DNA from 2 places in the Streptomyces sp. NPDC020422 genome. Region 2 is predicted to be linked to the other one. Evidence: predicted binding sites of a transcription regulator. Region 2 holds the regulator's gene; the other holds the start of a gene.

Region 1 (10,856 bases), on a different contig from region 2:
CGAGCGGACGTTGAAGTGGTGCAGCAGGCGGGCCAGTTCGGCGACCTCGGAGCGGTCCCAGTCGGCCAGCTTGCGGACGTAGCGCTCGCGCCGGGCGTCGCGGACGTGCCGGAAGCGGCCCTGGCCCTCCTCTGTCAGGCGGACCAGCGAGGCGCGGCCGTCGGCCGGGTCGGGGTCGCGGGCGACCAGGCCCAGCTGTTCGAGGGCGCGCAGCTGGCGGCTCATCGTGGCCTTGCCGACGCCGAAGTAGCCGGCGAGGTCGGTGGCGCGCTGCGGTCCGGCGTCGTCGAGCCGGACGAACAGGCCGTAGGCGGCGGGCTCCAGTTCGGGGTGCACCTCGCGGGCCATTTCGCCGGACTGGGCCCGGGCGCGACGCAGAAAGACCGCCAGCTCCCGCTCCAGGGCCAGGAATTCCTGGTCCACACCACTCCCGCCCTTGGGTCCGGATCCACTCCCCGTACCGCTTCCGTGCACGTCAGCACCCCTCACGCGCTTTCCGCTCGCTGAAAGTTTCTTCCGGCCGTGGCCATCGCCGCAGCTCCTCCAGTATTTCGCAGGCGTAGACCAACGGCAGCACCCAGTCCCCCTTCCGCAGCGCGGGTCTACGTGCGTAGCGTCTCTCCCAAGCGTCTTCGCTGACATGTCCATTCCAGGACTCGTCGACATCGCTCCCCCCACCGAGCCTTTCGGAGGCACGCAATGCGTGTGCACAGACCCGGGACGTCCCTCGCCGGCGCCGCCCTCGCGGCCCTGGCCCTCCTCCTCCCCCTCACCCTCTCCGGCACCGCCAACGCCGCCCAGGACCCGGGCGCCCGGCAGGTGCCCGCCCGCGGTTCCGCCTACATGGGCATGGGCGTGGTCGCCCACGACGGCCAGGGCGCCAAGCCCTCCGGCGGGCTCACCATCCAGGCCGCCCAGACCGAGGGCGTGGACGTGTCCAGCCACAACGGCAACGTGGCCTGGTCGACCCTGTGGAACAGCGGGGTGAAGTGGGCCTACGTCAAGGCCACGGAAGGCACGTACTACAAGAACACCTACTTCACGCAGCAGTACAACGGCTCGTACAACGTGGGCATGATCCGCGGCACGTACCACTTCGCGACGCCCGACACCACGACGGGCGCGGCGCAGGCCGACTACTTCGTGAACAACGGCGGCGGCTGGTCCGGCGACGGCAGGACGCTGCCGGGCGCGCTGGACATCGAGTGGAACCCGTACGGCGCGACCTGCTACGGGAAGACGCAGTCCGGGATGGTGGCCTGGATCAGGGACTTCCTCGACCGGTACAAGTACCGCACCGGCCGGGACGCGGTGATCTACACGGCGACGAGCTGGTGGACCCAGTGCACCGGCAACTACGGCGGCTTCGCCACGACCAACCCGCTGTGGATCGCGCGCTACGCCTCCGAGGTCGGCACGCTGCCGGCCGGCTGGGGCTACTACACGATGTGGCAGTACACCTCGTCCGGCCCGACGGTCGGCGACCACAACCACTTCAACGGCGACTACTCGCGGGTGCAGGCGCTCGCGAACGGCTGACGCCGAGGAGGCGGCGGGCCTCCCCCGGTGTGCGGCGGCGCACCGGGGGAGGCCCGCCGCTTTGCGCTGCCTTGGCTTTCTCGGACGCACCCCTTGCCCATTGGTATGGACCAATGCGACCCTCGGGTCGGCGTCGCGCGATCCGCAACTCGCGTGCGCCGCAAGCCCGTTGCTCGTCCCGTACTCCCCCACGCACGAGAGAGAGCTCCCCCATGCCCCGCATCACGACCTCCCGCTCCCGTCGCGCCGCCGCCGCGACCGCCCTCACCGCCGCCGCGCTCGTTCCCCTCACCCCCACCGCGGCGAGCGCCCACGGCGCCGTGTTCAATCCGGTCAGCAGGGTCGCCGCCTGTTACGCGGAGGGTCCCGAGACCCCCAAGTCGCAGGTCTGCAAGGACCTCGTCGCCGACTCCGGCACCCAGCCGCTCTACGACTGGAACGAGGTCAACATCGCCAACGCCGACGGGCACCACCAGGCGCTGATCCCGGACGGCAAGCTCTGCTCGGCCAACCGCGAGAAGTACCGTGCCCTCGACTGGGCCCGCACCGACTGGCCGGCCACCGCCGTCGCTCCCGGCGCCTTCGGCTTCCGCATCCGGGCCACCGCGGCGCACTCCGGCACGATGACGATGTACATCACCAAGCAGGGCTTCGACCCGACCCGGCCCCTGAAGTGGTCCGACCTCGACACCACCCCCGTCGCGGTCTACAACACCACCCGCACGGCCACCGACGGCTACTACGCCTTCAACGGCACCCTCCCCACGCGCTCCGGCCGCCACATCGTCTACATGGTGTGGCAGCGCAACGACAGCCCCGAGGCCTTCTACAGCTGCTCGGACGTCACCTTCGGCACCGCCGGCGCCACCGCCCTCAAGGCCGAGGCCCCCACCGAGGCCGAGCTCGCCGCGGGCGCGCGGCTCTCCACCGTGAGCCACGCGGGCCACGGCGGCGACGAGCAGCCCCCCGCCCTCTCCGCCGACACCGCCGACGCGCCCGCCTCCCCCCTCCCGCTCGCCCTCGCGGGCGCCGGCGCGATCGCCGCCTTCGGCGCGGGCAGCGTCCTGCTGGCCCGGCGCCGCGGCGAGTCCGGCGAGGCCTAGGCCGGATCGGCCCCGGCCGGGAAGAGGGCGGCGAGCCGGGGCGTCCCGGCGTCCTCCAGCGGCTCTCCGCGCGGCGGCGCCTCCGGGTCGGGGGCGTCGCCGCCCTGGGCCGCGTCGAGCGCGTCGTAGAAGGCCTCCCCCTCGTCCGCCACCCCCGTCAGCTCCTCGTAGGCGTCCGCCGCCACGTAGTCCAGCTCCTCCCACTCGGGCCACTCCTCCGCCTCGCACCAGGAGCCGGCGCTCCGCCCCGCGAGCCACAGCACCTCGGGCACCCCCGCCAGGCTGTCGGGGGACAGCAGCGCCTCTTCGAACACCTCGCGCCCGAGACCCACCAGCCACAGCCGGAAGCAGTGGAATGCGTCGTCGGAGCACGAGCCGCCCAGGATCCGCCCGGCCGCAGACCACAAGTCGGCCCGGTAGGCCCGGTGATGGACCTCCTCCAGCCGTGTCTGGAAGGCCACGCAGCCGTCCGCCTCCCCCCGCACCAGCTCCCCCCGCAGCCACGCGAGCCGCTCCTCCCGCGAACCCGGCCGGGTCCGCAGCTCCCCCATCAGCGCCCAGAAGGCCTTCTCGTCCATGTCCCGCAGCATGGCAGCCGGCACTGACAACGGCGGTGGGGCGCCCTCCCGAAAGGAAGGGCGCCTTACCGCCGTTGCGTGCCGGACGGCCGTCAGGCCGCCGCGCTCACCGCGACCTCCGCCGGGGTGAGGGCGATCTCCAGGACCTGCCGGACGTCCGTCACCGGGTGGACCTCCAGCTTCTCCAGGATCTCGGCCGGGACGTCGTCCAGGTCGGCCTCGTTCCGCTTGGGGATCACGACCGTCGTGATGCCCGCCCGGTGCGCGGCCAGCAGCTTCTGCTTCAGGCCGCCGATCGGGAGCACCCGGCCGGTCAGGGAGACCTCACCCGTCATCGCGACGTCCGTGCGGACCAGGCGGCCCGAGAGCAGCGAGGCGAGGGCGGTGGTCATCGTGATGCCCGCGCTCGGCCCGTCCTTCGGGACAGCGCCCGCCGGGAAGTGGATGTGCACGCCGCGGTCCTTGAGACCGGTGACGGGCAGCTCCAGTTCGGCGCCGTGCGAGCGGAGGAAGGAGAGCGCGATCTGCGCGGACTCCTTCATCACGTCGCCCAGCTGGCCGGTGAGCGTGAGCCCCGCCGCGCCCGTCTCCGGGTCGGCGAGCGAGGCCTCGACGAAGAGGACGTCGCCGCCCGCCCCGGTCACGGCCAGGCCGGTGGCGACACCGGGCACGGACGTGCGGCGCTCGGCGGGGTCCTGCGCCGACTCCGGCACGTGGTGCGGGCGTCCGATGAGGCCGCGCAGCTCGTCCGGGCCGATCGTGAACGGCAGTTCCCGGTCGCCCAGTTCGTGCTGGGCCGCCACCTTGCGCAGCAGCCGCGCGAGGGAGCGCTCCAGGGTGCGGACGCCCGCCTCGCGGGTGTACTCGCCGGCGAGCCTGCGCAGCGCCGCCTCTTCCAGGACGACCTCGCCCGGCTCGAGGCCGGCCTTCTCCAGCTGCCGGGGCAGCAGGTGGTCGCGGGCGATGACGACCTTCTCGTCCTCGGTGTAGCCGTCGAGCCTGACGAGCTCCATGCGGTCGAGCAGGGCCTCGGGGATGGCTTCGAGGACGTTGGCGGTGGCGAGGAAGACCACGTCGCTCAGGTCGAGTTCGACCTCCAGGTAGTGGTCGCGGAAGGTGTGGTTCTGCGCGGGGTCGAGGACCTCGAGGAGGGCCGCCGCGGGGTCGCCGCGGTAGTCGGAGCCGACCTTGTCGATCTCGTCGAGCAGGACCACCGGGTTCATGGACCCGGCCTCCTTGATGGCGCGGACGATCCGGCCGGGCAGGGCGCCCACGTAGGTGCGCCGGTGGCCGCGGATCTCGGCCTCGTCGCGGACGCCGCCGAGCGCGACGCGCACGAACGTGCGCCCCATCGCGTGCGCGACGGACTCGCCCAGCGAGGTCTTGCCGACGCCGGGCGGGCCGACGAGGGCGAGGACGGCGCCGCCGCGCCGGCCGCCGACGACCCCGAGGCCGCGCTCGGCGCGCCGCTTGCGCACCGCCAGGTACTCGGTGATCCGCTCCTTCACGTCCTCCAGGCCCGCGTGCTCGGCGTCCAGGACCGCCTTGGCGCCCTGGATGTCGTACGCGTCCTCGGTGCGCTCGTTCCAGGGCAGTTCGAGGACGGTGTCGAGCCAGGTGCGGATCCAGGAGCCCTCGGGCGACTGGTCGCTCGACCGCTCCAGCTTCTCGACCTCCTTGAGGGCGGCCTCGCGCACCTTCTCCGGGAGGTCGGCGGCCTCCACCCGGGCCCGGTAGTCGTCGGACTCGTCGCCCTCGCTCTCGCCGTTGAGCTCGCGCAGCTCCTTGCGGACGGCTTCGAGCTGACGGCGCAGCAGGAACTCGCGCTGCTGCTTGTCGACGCCCTCCTGGACGTCCTTGGCGATGGTCTCGGCGACGTCCTGCTCGGCCAGGTGGTCGCGCAGCTGCGCGGTGGCGAGCCTGAGGCGGGCGACCGGGTCGGCGGTCTCCAGGAGTTCGACCTTCTGCTCGACGGTGAGGAAGGGCGAGTAGCCGGAGTTGTCGGCGAGGGCGCCGACGCCGTCGATCTGCTGGACGCGGTCGACGACCTGCCAGGCGCCGCGCTTCTTGAGCCAGGTGGTGGCCAGGGCCTTGTACTCCTTGACCAGTTCGGTCACGGAGCCGGGCAGCGGGTCGGGCAGGGTCTCCTCGACGACGGTGCCCTCGACCCACAGGGCCCCGCCGGGTCCGGTCGTGCCGGCGCCGATCCTGACGCGGCCGCGACCGCGGATGAGCGCGCCGGGGTCGCCGTCGGACAGCCGGCCGACCTGCTCGACGGTGCCGAGCACACCGGTCCCGGCGTAGGTGCCGTCCACCCGGGGCACGAGCAGCACCCTGGGCTTGCCCGTACCACCGCGGGCGGCGGCCTGGGCGGCCTCGACGGCGGCCCGGACGTCGTTGTCGGACAGGTCGAGCGGCACCACCATTCCAGGCAGCACGACCTCGTCGTCGAGCGGCAGCACAGGCAGAGTGAGCGGCGCGGACGCCATGGACTCAGAAGCCATGATCTCCCCTTCGGCAGTCAAGTTGAGCTGTATGGACTCAATGCACGTGAGCCCACGAATGTTCCCCTCCCCTTGTTCGCTCTCAGCGATCACTCCCACCCGCCCCGTGAACAGGCGATGTAATGCCCCTATGGATATTGCAGCCATTACATCGTCCTGGGTCGCCGGCTGGACGGTCTCCCGGGGCACCCCGCCCGCCGTCGTCGAGCCCTGGGGTTACCGGATCGAGGTGGGGCAGCCCACGCACCCCTTCCGCCATGTGCTGCCGCACCCGGACGCGGCCTCCGTGGGCCGGCTGTGCGCGGGGATCACCGAGCCGTACGCCTGGCTCAAGGTGATGGCGGCGCCCGAGGAGGCCGCCTCCTGGATCACCGAGGGGTGGACCATCCCGGACGACCCCGGGTTCATGATGACCAAGGAGCTGGACCCCGCGGCCCGGCCGGCGCCGCCGGAGGGGTACGCGCGGACGACGGAGACGCGCGAGGGGGTGATCCGGGTCCGGATCCTCGCCGCGGACGGCACCCTCGCCGCCCGCGGTCAGATCGCGCCGACCGGGGCGACGGCGGTCGCCGACCAGATCGAGACGGACCCCGCCCACCGCCGCCGGGGCCTCGGGGCCAACGTCATGCGCACCCTGGAGGCCGCCGCCGCCCAGGCGGGCGCGCGGACCGGCGTCCTCGCGGCGACCGCGGACGGGATGGCGCTGTACGACTCGCTCGACTGGTACTACCGCGGCCCCCTGACGGGGATCGTGCGCACCGCTTGAGCGGTTCCGGCTGCACGGAGGAGGCCGAGCGGGCATGCTCGGTCCATGGAGAGCGGAAAGCGGTACGGCGTGAGGTACGGGGCCGCCGCGGTGCTGGCCGCGGTGGTCGCCGTGACGGGCTGCAACCAGGCCCCCGCCACCCCGTCCGGCCCGACGGCGACGGCCCCGCCCGCCCCCACGACGACGGCGCCACCGACGGGCAGCGCCGAACCCGCCCCCCAGGAGGTCCTGGTCGAGGTGGTGGTCAACGGCGGCCTCGCGGGCGTCGACAACAAGCTGGTCGTGCAGTACGACGGCGCTTACACCACCCGCTCCGGCACCAAGCCGCCCAGGAGCGGGCGGATGACCCGCGCGGAGGTCGCCGAGCTGCGCGCCGCCCTGGAGGACCCGGCCTACGCGAAGGTCCCCGACCGGCCGACCGGAGCACCGATCGCCGACGGGTTCCAGTACTACGTCACGTACGCCCACCACCTGGTCGTCGCCGGTGACGGCGAGCGCCCGCCGGCCCTCGACCGGGTCTTCAAGGCCCTCCCCGGCGGCGGCCCGCCGACCGCGCCCTGACCCGCGTCAGGCCCGGATCTCCTCGTACTGCCGCCGCAGGAACTCCCGCACCCGCCCCGGCATGTCCATCGCCCCGGGGTCGAGGGCCCACTGGATCTGGAGCCCGTCCATGACGGCGAGCTGCTCCTGGCCGACCGCGCGGCAGTCGATCCCGGCCCGCAGCTCACCGCTCTCGACGCACGCCTCCAGGAGCTCGACGGTGTGCCGGAGCACGCGCGCGTAACGCTCCCGGAAGTACGCGTGGGCGGGATGCCCGACGTTGCCGGACTCGCCGACCAGGACGTTGAACATGCGCACGATCCCGGGCCGCCTGGTGTTGTCCTCGACCAGGCCCACGAGCGTGTCCACGTACGCGGCGTAGGACTCCGGCTCCTCGCTGAAGAGCCGCTCCACGTCGTGCTCCTCGCTCTGCGCCAGCACGGAGAGCAGCAGGTCCTCCTTGCTGCGGAAGTGGTGCAGGAGCCCGCCCTGGGTGATGCCGCAGTCGTGGGCGATCCGCGCGAGCGAGGAGGCGTGGAAGCCCCAGCGCCCGAAGTGCTCCACGGCGGTGTCCAGGATCTTGCGACGGCGTGCGTCGCCGACCGCGTAGCTGCCCCGGCCTGCGCTTTTGCGAGCGGCCCGCCCCTCGTTCTCCGGCATGGACCCACCCTAGCCGTGCCCCCGGAGGAGCCCGTTTCCGCGTGATCCAGGTCACATCACACAAACCTAGTGGGTACTCGGTTTTCGCGCTTAGCCTGTGCGGGCCGCCCGTCGGAAGTAAGCAGGTACGCGGACATGCACCCCTATCAGGACCCCAGCCGCCCGGTCGCCGAGCGCGTCGAGGACCTCCTCTCCCGCATGACCCTGGCGGAGAAGGCCGGACAGCTCTTCCACTCGATGCTGGTGATGAACCCGGACGGCACCCCCGTGACCGACCCCGGCCACGAGATGCAGGACCTCACCACCCCGGAGCTCGTCGAGGGCCGCGGGCTGACCCACTTCAACCTGCTCGGCACCTACGGCGCCCGCGAGATGGCCCGGTGGCACAACGCGCTCCAGGAGATGGCCGCCGCCACCCGGCTCGGCATCCCGGTCTCGCTCTCCACCGACCCCCGGCACGCCTTCACCGACAACATCGGCGCCTCCTTCAACTCCGGCGCCTTCTCCGCCTGGCCCGAGGCGCTCGGCCTCGCCGCGGTCCGCGACCCGGAGCTGGTCTTCCGCTTCGCCGACACGGTGCGCCGCGAGTACCTCTCGGTCGGCTTCCGCACCGCCCTGCACCCGCAGATCGACCTCGCCACCGAGCCCCGCTGGTCCCGCCAGTCCGGCACCTTCGGCTCCGACGCGAAGCTGACGTCCGAGCTGGTCAGGGCCTACGTCCTCGGTCTGCAGGGCGAGCGGCTCGGCCCGGACTCCGTCGCCGCGATGGTCAAGCACTTCCCGGGCGGGGGCCCGCAGAAGGACGGCGAGGACCCGCACTTCCCGCACGGCAAGGAGCAGATCTACCCCGGCGGCATGCGCGAGCTGCACCTGGAGCCGTTCAAGGCCGCCATCGCGGCCGGCTGCGCGCAGATGATGCCGTACTACGGGCAGCCCGTCGGGACCGACTGGGAGGAGGTCGGCTTCGGTTTCAACCGCGGCGTCGTCCACACCCTCCTGCGCGAGGAGCTCGGCTTCACCGGAATCGTCTGCACCGACTGGGGACGGCTCAACGACGCCGAGATCTTCGGCGAGGTCCACGAGGCGCGGGCCTGGGGCGTGGAGCACCTGGGCGTGGCCGAGCGCGCCGCGAAGGCGCTCGACGCGGGCGCCGACCAGTTCGGCGGCGAGCAGTGCCCGGAGGTGATCGTCGCCCTGGTGGAGTCCGGCCGGGTCCCCGAGGCGCGGATCGACGCCTCCGTACGCCGTCTGCTCCGCGAGAAGTTCGTCCTCGGCCTCTTCGACGAGCGCCGCTACGTGGACCCCGACGAGGCCGAGGCGACCGTCGGCCGTGCCGACTTCACCGCCCTCGGGGCGGCCGCCCAGCGCCGCTCCCTGACGGTCCTCACCGACGGCCCCCTCCCCCTGGACGGGAAGCCCCGGCTGTACGTGGAGAACGTCGACCCGGCCGTCGCGGCGGCCTACGGCGAGCTCGCCGAGACGCCCGACGGCGCCGACCTGGCCGTCCTGCGCCTGCGCACGCCGTACGAGGAGCGGGCCAACAGGTTCGAGTCGTACTTCCACTCCGGTTCGCTGGCCTTCCCCGAGCCGGAGCTGACCCGGATCCTCGCGCTCCTGAAAGCCACCCCGACCGTGGTCTGCGTCCACCTGGAGCGGCCGGCCGTCCTCCCCGAGATCGCCGAGCACGCGGCGGCCCTGATCGCCGACTACGGGGCGAGCGACGAGGCCCTGCTCGACGTGGTCTTCGGCCGGGCGAAGCCGGAGGGGCGCCTGCCCTTCGAGCTGCCGCGCTCCATGGCGGCGGTGGCGGCCTCCCGGCCGGACGTCCCGAACGACACGGTGGACCCGGTCTTCCCGTACGGCCACGGCCTGACGCTGTAGCGCCGACGGGCGGGGCCGGGCCCCCGTACCCCCAGACCGCGGGTCGTCCCTGACGACGGCCCGCTCACGATCCGGGGCCCTCCCGTGGGGGGCAGGGCCCCGGATCCCCTCCACCCGGTCAGCTGTCATGCACATGAAGGAATGGCCCATGCGCAAGCACCTCGCCCTCGTCACCGCGGCAGCCGCGCTGGTCGCCGCCGGCGCCACCGCCTACGCCGCGACCCCCGGCCCCGCGGGCGCCGCCGACAAGCCCCTCGCCGGTCTGCGGATCCTGATCTCCAACGACGACTCGATGCAGGCCGCCAAGACGAGCAACTCCGACGGCCTCGGCCTGTACGAGCTGCGCCGCGCGATGTGCGCCGCCGGGGCCGACGTCGTCGTGATGGCCCCCTGGCAGGTCCAGTCGGGCAAGGGCACCGCCGTCACCAACGGGGGCGTGGTCACCGCCCAGCGGCGCACCGACCTGCCCGCCGGCTACGAGGGCGACTGCTCCGGCGCCCCCGCCCAGGGCGCCGTCTTCGGCGTCTGCCTCTCCGCGGGCCCCTGCGGCAAGGACACCCCGAGCGCCACCCCCGCCGACACGGTCAAGCTCGCCCTGCGCGGCGGCCTGAGAGCGAAGGCCGGCTGGAAGGAAGCCCCGGACCTCGTCCTCACCGGCATCAACTCCGGCCCGAACGTCTCCGCGAGCGTCAACGACTCCGGCACGGTCGGCGCCGCCGTCGCCGCGATCGACCAGGGCGTTCCGGCCATCGCCTTCTCCTCCTCCGGCGACGACAGCGCCGTGTACTTCCCGCGCGGGAACTACCGCGCGGGCGCCGAGTTCGGCGCCCGACTGGTGGCCGGCCTCAGGGCCCGCTCCCTGCTCACCCCGGACTTCGCCCTCAAGGTCGACTACCCGGACGTCAGCGCCGGACAGCGGGCCGAGTCCCCGGTGTGGACGCGCGTCGGCGACGCCGCCGTGGTCTACCACGCCTTCGAGCAGCGCGGCACGGGCGACCAGTTCGACATCGCGCTCGGCCTGTGCGGCCAGGAGGACAGCGACCCGGACGAGTGCACGGAGGGCCGCGCCGACGCGGACTCGACCTGGCTGCTCGACAAGGGCCATGTCACGGTCGCCCCGATCACCTGGGACCGCACCTACGGCACCCCCGTGGACGCCCGCCGGACGCTGAACCGGGTCGAGCAGTACGTGCGGCACGAGGTCCCGCGGCCGTAGCGACGCCCCCGTCCGCGGGCGCATTCCCGCCACCGAGCGCACAACGCGTTTGTCCCGGCCGTCCGTCCT
Region 2 (10,856 bases):
CAAACCGGGTCGAGCTGACCGGCCGGGGTGAAGTCCCAGACGGGGTCGTTCGGTGCCGCGACGACCTTGGCAGGCGTGCTGTCCCACACCGGGTCGCTGACGGCCAGCGCTCCTACTGCCGCCGCCCCAATGAAGACGGAAGCAAGTATCGAGCGAAGCAGTTTCGTGGACATGAGCGGCTTCGACCTCACTTGATGGTTTCCTCTCCCCCGCGTACAAGACGATGGCTCAGTCTTTGCGCTGGCACCACTGGGGCAATGCATCATGTTCCTGAAATACAGGATCCTGGGGGGTGTGCATATGCCGCAGAAACTGACAGACCCGACACATCCCCACGGGCATGTCGACCTCTGTGCAGCCGGAACGGACTTGTACGCAAGTGCGTTGCGGATCGGGCGAATAACCAGGAGTGAGGCAGAAGCCGCACCCTGCCTCATGGACCTCGACCTGCTGCATCCGGATCCGGACGATCCGTCCTGGTTGCGGCCCGTCCCACCCTCCGCGGCGCTCGCCCGGCTCGTCCAGCCCCTGGAACGCGAAATCCAGGACCGGCGCGCCCTGGCCATGGGCCTGTCCAGCACCTTCGAGCCCTTCATGGCGATCAGCGCCCAGGACCCCTCCACCACGCACGCCATCACCGTGCTGGAGGGCATCCACCGGATCGACGCCGTCCTCGGCCGGGCCACCGCCGAGTGCTCGCAGGAACTCCTCACCGTCCAGCCCGGCGGCGGCCGCAGCGAACACACCCTCAACACCGCGCTCAACCGCGTCCAGCCGCTCCTCGACCGCGGCGTCCGGGTGCGCACCCTCTACCAGCACACCGCCCGGCACAGTCCCGGCATGCAGGTCTACCTCGAACAGGCCGGCATGGACCGGCTCCAGGTCCGCACCCTGGAGGAGAGCATCGAGCGGCTCATCATCATCGACCGCTCCGTCGCCCTGATCCCCGCCCGCCAGGACCGCCAGGTCGCCCTCGAACTGCGCCATCCCGGCCTCGTGGAGTACCTGGCCACCGTCTTCGAGCAGTCCTGGGCCCGCGCCACCCCCTTCGGCGAACAGGTCCCCAACGCCCGCAGCAGGGACGGCATCAGCGGCGTCCAGCGCTCCATCGCCAAGCTCCTCGTCGAGGGCCACGTCGACGAGGCCATCGCCCGCCGGCTCGGCATGAACGTGCGCACCTGCCGCGCCCACATCGCCAAACTCGCCGCCACCCTCGGCAGCGGCAGCCGCGCCCAACTCGGCTTCCTCATCGCCCAGTCGGGGATCCTGAACCAGGGGGACGACGACTGACCCGCCGTGGATCCCGTACGGCGTCCACGATGACCACTGCGCCAGCACCTGCGGCAACGAGAGCATCACGTACCAGACGCTGCGCAGCGAACCGGGACGCGGCTACCGCCTCCAGTACGGCACCCCGTCCTGCGACAGCACTGGACTGCCCAGCGGAGCACTCGTCGTCGAGGCGACTTGACGGAAGCGGCCGCTCTTGCCGAACTCGTGCACTACGCCAACACGGAGCAGCGGAAAACGGTGGACGATCTCCGCACCGGTCCGCAGAAACTCAAGATTCAGTACGCGAACCCTGTCGACGCGTTCGTGGGCCACGGTGGCTGTGACACCCCAGAGTGGATCAACAAGATCGTCATGGGCCCGAACGGTGACGGTGACTTCCATGCCGGAGACCCTGCCTCCCAGCTTTGCACGTGGGAGTGGCTCGGCGGCGACTGCCTCAGCCGTGAGTCCTTCCATCCGAAGGACTCGGGTACGACGGGCTACGCTCAGGTGATGCGCGGTCGCCTGGACGAGATCGGATACATGGGTTCCTGAGATGACACGAGAACCGGGCCCGCGCGCCTGGCCGACCGCTCTGACGAAGAGCCTGGCCGGGTGCGCGGGCGTGGCCCTTGGCGCGGTCGTACTGGCCTTCGTGGCTGTCTCGCTGCTGGCGGCCTATGCCGTGCCGGCGTTCTTCGACCGGCCCGATCCGGCTCCGGAGGAGCTGCTCGGCAAACAGGTCGGACTGACCCGGTACCGCCTTGAGCAAGCGATCAAGGACGGGACCTTGACCGACCAGGAGATCGACCGTGCCGCGGGCGCGGAGTGGCGGGCGGAGCAGGACCACTCAGTGCAGCGCGTCGTGGTGAAGTACCCGGTACCTGGGGAGAAGAACGCCTACGAATGCCACGCGTTCACGTTTCCTGGGGGGCTGAAGGCAGGGGCACTCGTCGCGAGCGAGAAGCTCAACGACTGCCCCATCTGAGTCTTCTCGTGTCTCGAAACTCCGGGCGTGGCGCGGTGCCGTCCCGTCATCATCGGGGACATGTCCTCAGACCAGATACTCCGCGGCCGCGGGGTGTACGCGGCCCTCGACGCCGACGGACTGCACGTCGTCCGCGGCGGCAGACGGACCAGCATCCCCCTCGCGGCCGTGCGGGAGATACGCGTTCCCGAGCCCCGCAGCATCGAGATCGTGCTCACCGACGGCGCGGCCCACCGCGTCGACGGCGACAACCCCACCGCCACCGCGGCCTTCGCCGAGACCCTCACCGGGGCCCTGCCCGAGCAGCGGGACCCGGCGGGCAGCGCCCTCGTCACCACGACCGGGACCGGCACCGCCGAGGGCGTCCGGTGGGGCGTGCTCGCGCTCGTCGCGAGCCCCGTCCTCGCCTACACCGGCTACGCGATCTGGGTCGGCGCCACCCACGGCGTCCGGATCCTCGGCGTCGTCCTCGGCGTCATCCCCCTCCTGATCGGCCTGGTCCTGCTCTTCAGCGGCGTCCAGGAGCTGTACCGGCGGATCGTCCTCGCCCGGCGCGGCATCACCGTGCGGGCCGAGCGGATCGGCCCGACCGGCAAGAAGAGCACGATGTACGGGTACGCCGACGCCGACGGGGGCCGGCAGACCTACACGTGCACCCGCAAGACGCCCGGCCTCCTCGTCACCTACGACCCGCGAAAGCCCGAACGGGCCGTCCACGAGGCCTGGCTGGGCGAGGTGATCGCCCGTGTGGCGCTGATGCTGCTCGCCGGTCTCGTCGTGCTCGGGATCGGGCTGGAGATGGCCTTCAGCGACATCCTCTGGTGAGCTTCGGCGGCCCTCCCCCGGCCGGACGCGACGGAGGCCCCCTCCGCCGGAGCGGAAGGGGCCTCGGGAGCCGCTGGGGACTACTCGCCGCGCTTGTGACCCGGACGCCAGACGACGAGCGCGCTCGCCTGCTGCACGTCCTGATAGGGCACCAGGTCGCGCCGGTACGAGGCGTGGACCTGGGCCTCGCGCTGGCGCATCGCCGCCGCCGCGCCCTCGACCGCGCTCGACAGCTCGGCGATCCGGCTCTGCAGCGCCGCGACCTGGTTCTCCAGTTCGATGATGCGCTTGATCCCGGCCAGGTTGATGCCCTCGTCCTGCGACAGCTGCTGCACCTGACGGAGCAGTTCGATGTCGCGGGCCGAGTAGCGGCGCCCGCGGCCCGCGGTGCGGTCCGGGGAGACCAGGCCGAGGCGGTCGTACTGGCGCAGGGTCTGCGGGTGCAGGCCGGAGAGCTGGGCCGCCACCGAGATGACGTACACCGGGGTCTCGTCGGTCAGTTCATAGGGATTACGGCGGCGGTCCATCTGCTCAAGCTCCCTTCGCGGCCTGGAACAGTTCTGCTCTCGGGTCCTCGCCCGCGGTGGCCTCGCGGTAGGTCTCCAGGGCTTCGCGGGCCTTGTCGTCCAGCTCCTTCGGCACCGCGATCTCCACGGTCACCAGCAGGTCGCCCCGGGTGCCGTCCTTGCGGACCGCGCCCTTGCCGCGGGCGCGCATGGTGCGCCCGTTGGGGGTGCCCGCGGGCAGCTTCAGGGTGACCGGGGGGCCGCCCAGCGTCGGCACCTTGACCTCGCCGCCGAGCGCCGCCTCGTCGAAGGTGACGGGCACCGTGACGGTGAGGTTGTCGTCCTTGCGGCCGAACACCGGGTGGGCGTCGACGTGCACGACGACGTAGAGGTCGCCGTTCTGCCCGCCGCGCTCGCCCGGGGCGCCCTTGCCGCGCAGCCGGATCTTCTGGTTGTCGCTGACGCCCGCGGGGATGCGGACCTGCATGGTCCGCGAGGACTTGGCCCGTCCGCTGCCCTTGCAGACCTCGCAGGGGTTCTCCGCGATCAGGCCGCGGCCCTTGCAGTCCACGCACGGGTCGGTCAGCGAGAAGCCGCCGCCGCTGCCGCGCGAGACCTGCCCGGTGCCGACGCAGGTCGGACACACCCGGGGGGTGCCGTTCTTGTCGCCGGTGCCCGAACACGCCTTGCACGGCTGCTGGCTGGACATCCGCAGCGGCACGGTCGCGCCCTCGATGGCCTCGGTGAAGCTGAGCGTCACCTCGGACTCGATGTCCTGGCCGCGGCGCGGCTGGGTGCGGGTGCCCGCGCCGCCCGCCCCGCGGTTGAACAGGCCGCCGAAGACGTCCCCGAGACCGCCGCCGCCGAAGCCGCCCGCCCCGCCGGGGCCCTGGGCGCCGCCGAAGAGGTCGCCCAGGTCGAAGTTGAACGAGCCGCCCCCGCCCGGTCCGGCACGGAAGCCTCCGTTGCCGAAGAGGGCGCGCGCGTCGTCGTACTCCTTGCGCTTCTTGGGGTCGCCGAGGACGTCGTTCGCCTCGGAGATCTCCTTGAAGCGCTCCTCCGCCTTGGCGTCGCCCTTGTTGGCGTCCGGGTGGTTCTCGCGGGCGAGCTTCCGGTACGCCTTCTTGATCTCGGCGTCGGTGGCGTCCTTGGGGACGCCGAGAACCTTGTAGTAGTCCTTCTCGACGAAGTCCTTCGTGCTCATCGACGTCCCTCCTTCCGGACGGTCACTGCGTCACCCCTCTTCGGGGGCACCGCTCTCCTCGTCGGCCTTCTTCTCGTCCTTGCCGGCCGGGGCCGCGCCCGGCTGGGGCTCGGCGACGGCCACGCGCGCGGGCCGGATGGTCCGCTCGCCGATCCGGTACCCCGGCTGCAGGATCGCCACGCAGGTCGTCTCGGTGACGTCCGGCGCGTAACTGTGCATCAGGGCCTCGTGGATCGTCGGGTCGAAGGGCTCGCCCTCCTTGCCGAACTGCTGCAGGCCCATCTTGGCGGCGACGGTCTCCAGCGACTCGGCGACCGACTTGAACCCGCCCACGAGCTCGCCGTGGTCCCGGGCCCGGCCGATGTCGTCGAGCACGGGCAGCAGCTCGGTCAGGAGGCTCGCCACGGCGATCTCCTTGACCGTGACCCGGTCCCGCTCGACCCGGCGGCGGTAGTTCTGGTACTCGGCCTGGAGGCGCTGGAGGTCCGCCGTGCGCTCGGTGAGCGCCGTACGGGCCTGGTCCAGCTGAGCCAGCAGGGCTACGTCACTCGCGTCCCCGGCCGGGGCCGCCCCCTCCGCCTTGTCGGCGGTGGCGGCGGCCTCGGTCTCCTCGGGCGTGCCGTCGGCGGGGACTTCGGGCTTCTCCTCGAAGCCCGGGGTCTCCTCCGACATCAGGCAGCGCCGCCCTTCGGCTTGTCCTCGTCGACGATCTCGGCGTCGACGACGTCGTCGTCGGCCGCGGCCTGCTGGGCACCCTCGGCGCCGGCGGCCCCCTGGGCGGCCTGCGCGTCGGCGTACATCGCCTGGCCGAGCTTCTGGGAGACGGCGGCGACCTTCTCGGTGGCCGTGCGGATCTCCGCGGTGTCCTCGCCCTTGAGCTTCTCCTTCAGCTCGGCGACGGCGGCCTCGACCTCGGTCTTGACCTCACCGGGGACCTTGTCCTCGTTGTCCTTGAGGAACTTCTCCGTCTGGTAGACGAGCTGCTCGCCCTGGTTGCGGGTCTCGGCGGCCTCGCGGCGGCGGTGGTCCTCCTCCGCGTACTGCTCGGCCTCCTCACGCATCCGGTTGACCTCGTCCTTCGGCAGCGAGGAGCCGCCGGTGACGGTCATCTTCTGCTCCTTGCCCGTGCCCAGGTCCTTGGCGGTCACGTGCATGATGCCGTTGGCGTCGATGTCGAAGGCGACCTCGATCTGCGGGACGCCGCGCGGGGCCGGCGGGAGGCCGGTCAGCTCGAACATGCCGAGCTTCTTGTTGTACGCCGCGATCTCGCGCTCGCCCTGGTAGACCTGGATCTGCACGGACGGCTGGTTGTCCTCGGCCGTCGTGAAGATCTCGGACCGCTTGGTCGGGATCGTGGTGTTGCGCTCGATGAGCTTGGTCATGATGCCGCCCTTGGTCTCGATGCCGAGGGACAGCGGGGTGACGTCGAGGAGCAGGACGTCCTTGACCTCGCCCTTGAGGACACCGGCCTGCAGGACGGCGCCGATGGCGACGACCTCGTCCGGGTTCACGCCCTTGTTGGCCTCGTTGCCGCCGGTGAGCTCCTTGACGAGCTCGGCGACGGCCGGCATGCGGGTCGAGCCGCCGACGAGGACCACGTGGTCGATCTCGGACAGCTGGATGCCGGCGTCCTTGATGACGTTGTGGAACGGGGTCTTGCAGCGGTCCAGGAGGTCCGCGGTCAGCTGCTGGAACTGGGCGCGCGTGAGCTTCTCGTCCAGGTGCAGCGGGCCCTCGGCGGAGGCCGTGATGTAGGGCAGGTTGATCGTGGTCTCCGTGGAGGAGGAGAGCTCGATCTTGGCCTTCTCGGCGGCCTCGCGCAGACGCTGGAGGGCCATCTTGTCCTTGGACAGGTCGACGCCGTGGCCGTTGGCGAACTGCTTCACCAGGTAGTCGACGACGCGCTGGTCCCAGTCGTCACCACCGAGGTGGTTGTCACCGTTGGTGGCCTTCACCTCGACGACGCCGTCGCCGATCTCCAGGAGGGACACGTCGAAGGTGCCGCCACCGAGGTCGAAGACGAGGATCGTCTGGTCGTCCTTGTCGAGGCCGTAGGCCAGGGCGGCCGCGGTCGGCTCGTTGACGATGCGCAGGACGTTGAGGCCCGCGATCTCACCGGCCTCCTTGGTGGCCTGGCGCTCGGAGTCGTTGAAGTACGCCGGGACGGTGATGACCGCGTCGGTCACCTTCTCGCCCAGGTAGGCCTCGGCGTCGCGCTTCAGCTTCTGGAGGATGAAGGCGGAGATCTGCTGCGGGTTGAAGTTCTTCCCGTCGAGCTCGATCTTCCAGTCGGTGCCCATGTGGCGCTTCACGGACCGGATGGTCCGGTCGACGTTGGTGACCGCCTGGCGCTTGGCGACCTCGCCGACGAGCACCTCGCCGTTCTTCGCGAAGGCGACGACGGACGGCGTGGTCCTGGCGCCTTCGGCGTTGGTGATGACGGTGGGCTCGCCGCCTTCGAGAACGCTGACGACGGAGTTAGTCGTGCCCAGGTCGATGCCGACCGCACGTGCCATTTCGATTCCTCCAGCTGACTGACTTGAGTGGAACTGACTCAAGGATGCACGAGGGCCGGACAGGAGTCAACAGACTTGAGTCGACTCGACTCAAGTCTTCACCCTCGCCCCCACTCATCCGCCCCATCCAAAGGGTCGCAGAGGGCGCGTCATTCCCCGATAAGGACCGGGCGGACGTGAGAGAGTCCGGACATATCCCATGATTCTCGCCGGAAGGTGTGAACGCATGACGGCGAAGCGCGCGGTCGACGTGTCGGTCGGACTCACCCTCCTGCTGCTGCTCTCCCCGCTGATCGCCGCCGTCGCCCTCTCCGTCGCCCTCGGCACCAGCAGCCCGCGCGGGATGCTGCGCCGGCGCCCGGTCGCCGGCCGGGGCGGGCGGACCTTCACGATGCTGACCTTCCGCACCCGCAGCCCGCTGGCCACGCTGCCGCTGCTGCTGCACGTCGTACGGGGCGAGATGTCGCTGGTGGGGCCGTGTCCGCTGGCGCCCGGCCACCGGGAGTCCACGGGCGACGGACGGCGCCGGCTCTCCGTACGTCCGGGGATGACGGGACTGTGGCAGATCAGCGGGCGCTCGGAGCTGCCGTGGGAGGAGCGCGAGCTGCTCGACCTCCACTATGTGGACCACCACTGGCTCGGCATGGACCTGGTGATCCTTGCGCGTACGCTTCCAGCAGTCCGGCGACGTCGCCACGCGCAACCCGCGGCAAGGGTTGCCTGAGCGACACAGATCACCGTGAGCTCCGCTACAGTGCGGCGCCACGAACGGGTAATCTCGGCACGGACTGAATAAGTTACCGCTTAGTAGGCCCGACTGGCCCCCCGCCCGAGGAGCCCCTCATGCAACTCGCCGCGATCATCGTGTCGCTGGCCCTGACCGTGGTCGGCGTTGCCCTGCTCGCTCGCGCCATCGGTCAGTTCGTCCGGTACTTCAAGCTCGGCCAGCCGGTCCCGGCCGGCACCCGGACCGACAACCCCTACCAGCGGAGCGTGACGCTCGTCCGGGAGTTCCTCGGCCACACGCGCATGAACCGCTGGGGGATCATCGGTTTCGCCCACTGGTTCGTCGCCGTCGGCTTCCTGACCCTGCCGCCCACGCTGGCGCAGGCCTTCGGGCAGCTGTTCCAGGCCGACTGGACGCTGCCGGTCATCGGCGGCTTCCTGCCGTTCGAGCTGTACATCGAGTTCATCGGCGTCATGACCACGATCGGCATCGCCGTGCTGATCGTGATCCGCCTGCTGAGCCTCCCGAGCCGGGCCGGCCGCAAGTCGCGCTTCGCCGGCTCCAAGGCGGGCCAGGCGTACTTCGTCGAGTACGTCATCCTCACCATCGGCCTCGCGATCTACGTGCTGCGCGGACTCGAGGGCGCGATCCACCACGTCGAGCACTACGAGGCCGCGTACTTCGCCTCGTACCCCCTGGTCCTGGCCTTCAAGGGCCTGAGCACCGCGACGCTGCAGAACCTGATCTACTTCACCGCCATGGTCAAGATCAGCACCTCGTTCATCTGGATGATCGTGGTCTCGCTGAACACCAACATGGGCGTCGCCTGGCACCGCTTCCTGGCCTTCCCGAACATCTGGTTCAAGCGCAACGCCACCGGCGAGACCGCCCTCGGCGCGCTCCAGCCGATGACCTCGGGCGGCAAGCCGATCGACTTCGAGGACCCGGGCGAGGACGACGTCTACGGCGTCTCCCAGGTCGAGCAGTTCTCCTGGAAGGGCATCCTCGACTTCTCCACCTGCACCGAGTGCGGCCGCTGCCAGTCGCAGTGCCCCGCCTGGAACACGGGCAAGCCGCTCTCCCCCAAGCTCCTCATCATGTCGCTGCGCGACCACGCGCACGCCAAGGCGCCGTACCTGCTCGCGGGCGGCGGCAAGACGATGGAGGGCGAGGAGAAGGCCTCCGAGGAGCAGCTGAAGGACGTCCCCGCCGCGGCCCTGGCCGAGGCCGAGCGCCCGCTGATCGGCACCGCCGAGGAGAACGGCGTCATCGACCCGGACGTCCTGTGGTCCTGCACCACCTGCGGCGCCTGCGTCGAGCAGTGCCCGGTCGACATCGAGCACATCGACCACATCGTCGACATGCGCCGCTACCAGGTGATGATCGAGTCCGCGTTCCCGTCCGAGGCGGGCACGATGCTCAAGAACCTGGAGAAGAAGGGCAACCCCTGGGGCCTGGCCAAGAAGCAGCGCGTCGAGTGGACCAAGGAGGTGGACTTCGAGGTCCCGATCGTCGGCAAGGACGTCGAGGACCTGTCCGAGGTCGACTACCTCTACTGGGTCGGCTGCGCCGGCGCCCTGGAGGACCGCGCCAAGAAGACCACCAAGGCCTTCGCGGAGCTGCTGCACATCGCGGGCGTCAAGTTCGCGATCATGGGCGGCGAGGAGAAGTGCACGGGTGACTCCCCGCGCCGCCTGGGCAACGAGCCGCTGTTCCAGCAGCTCGGCCAGGAGAACGTCGCGATGCTGAACATGGCGTTCGGCGAGGACGACGACGACCCGGAGACGAAGAAGCCGAAGTCGGCGAAGAAGATCGTCTCGACCTGCCCGCACTGCTTCAACACCATCGCCAACGAGTACCCGCAGCTCGGCGGCGACTACGAGGTCATCCACCACACCCAGCTGCTCCAGCACCTCATCGACGAGGGCAAGCTGATCCCGGTGACCCCGGTCGACGGCCTGATCACGTACCACGACCCGTGCTACCTGGGCCGCCACAACAAGGTCTACACGCCGCCGCGCGAGATCATGTCCGCCGTCCCGGGCCTGCGCCAGCAGGAGATGCACCGCCACAAGGAGCGCGGCTTCTGCTGTGGCGCCGGTGGTGCCCGGATGTGGATGGAGGAGCGGATCGGCAAGCGCATCAACACCGAGCGCGTCGACGAGGCCCTGTCCCTCAACCCGGACATCGTCTCCACCGCCTGCCCGTTCTGCCTGGTCATGCTGACGGACTCCGTCAACGGCAAGAAGAACGACGGCAAGGCGAAGGAGAGCCTGCAGGTCGTGGACGTGGCCCAGCTGCTCCTCGACTCGGTGAAGACGCCGGTGGACCCGGAGCCGGCCGAGGAGCCGGAGCCGGAGCCCGCCGCGTAGCCACCCGGCAGGTACGCGTACGAGAGGGCCGCCCCGCAGTGCACACTGCGGGGCGGCCCTCTTCTCGTGCTTCCGCCCGGTCACCCCTCCCGCTGGGTGCGGCGGTGGTAGAGGGCGAAGCCGAGCCCGGCGGCCCCGAGGGCGGCCATGCCGCCGCCGGCGCCGATGAGGGCGGCCTGGTGGGTGCCCTCGGCGACGTTCTCGGCCCCGGCCTTCACGGCACCCTGGGGGACGGTGCCGCGCGGGACGACGACCGTGCTGGTCTCCTTCTGCCGGTGGGTGTCCTTGCCCTGGTGGGCCTTCTGGGCGACGTACTTCTTCACCAGCTTTCCGTCGAGGTCGTAGACCCAGCTGTTGCCGCCCTGCTTCGGGGTGTCGATGACGACGAAGCGGTAGGCGCCCCTGCCCTGCGGGACGAGCTTGTAGGTCCAGCCGTCGTTGACGAC

What was found. Region 2 encodes HspR, which represses chaperone genes until heat shock. Its sites were predicted from a motif close to TTGAGNNNNNNNNNCTCAA; they were not measured.
Region 1: a site for HspR is predicted at 5,747-5,765, ahead of lon (endopeptidase La). Genes of this name have one in related genera too.

What each region holds. Positions count from the first base shown of each region.
Region 1 covers NZ_JBIRVJ010000003.1:252,382-263,237, reverse strand. The annotation lists gene ACH414_RS08695 (MarR family winged helix-turn-helix transcriptional regulator) at 1-474, opposite strand, end outside; gene ACH414_RS08690 (lysozyme) at 700-1,539, shown strand; gene ACH414_RS08685 (lytic polysaccharide monooxygenase) at 1,752-2,642, shown strand; gene ACH414_RS08680 (DUF4240 domain-containing protein) at 2,639-3,220, opposite strand; gene lon (endopeptidase La) at 3,313-5,724, opposite strand; gene ACH414_RS08670 (GNAT family N-acetyltransferase) at 5,855-6,490, shown strand; gene ACH414_RS08665 (hypothetical protein) at 6,536-7,051, shown strand; gene ACH414_RS08660 (TetR/AcrR family transcriptional regulator) at 7,058-7,690, opposite strand; gene ACH414_RS08655 (glycoside hydrolase family 3 protein) at 7,826-9,571, shown strand; gene surE (5'/3'-nucleotidase SurE) at 9,720-10,787, shown strand.
Region 2 covers NZ_JBIRVJ010000004.1:449,341-460,196, reverse strand. The annotation lists gene ACH414_RS12940 (hypothetical protein) at 1-173, opposite strand, end outside; gene ACH414_RS12935 (helix-turn-helix transcriptional regulator) at 301-1,290, shown strand; gene ACH414_RS12930 (hypothetical protein) at 1,468-1,827, shown strand; gene ACH414_RS12925 (hypothetical protein) at 1,898-2,260, shown strand; gene ACH414_RS12920 (DUF3592 domain-containing protein) at 2,321-3,085, shown strand; gene ACH414_RS12915 (heat shock protein transcriptional repressor HspR) at 3,166-3,612, opposite strand; gene dnaJ (molecular chaperone DnaJ) at 3,617-4,795, opposite strand; gene grpE (nucleotide exchange factor GrpE) at 4,826-5,467, opposite strand; gene dnaK (molecular chaperone DnaK) at 5,467-7,311, opposite strand; gene ACH414_RS12895 (sugar transferase) at 7,538-8,035, shown strand; gene ACH414_RS12890 ((Fe-S)-binding protein) at 8,155-10,410, shown strand; gene ACH414_RS12885 (hypothetical protein) at 10,491-10,856, opposite strand, start outside.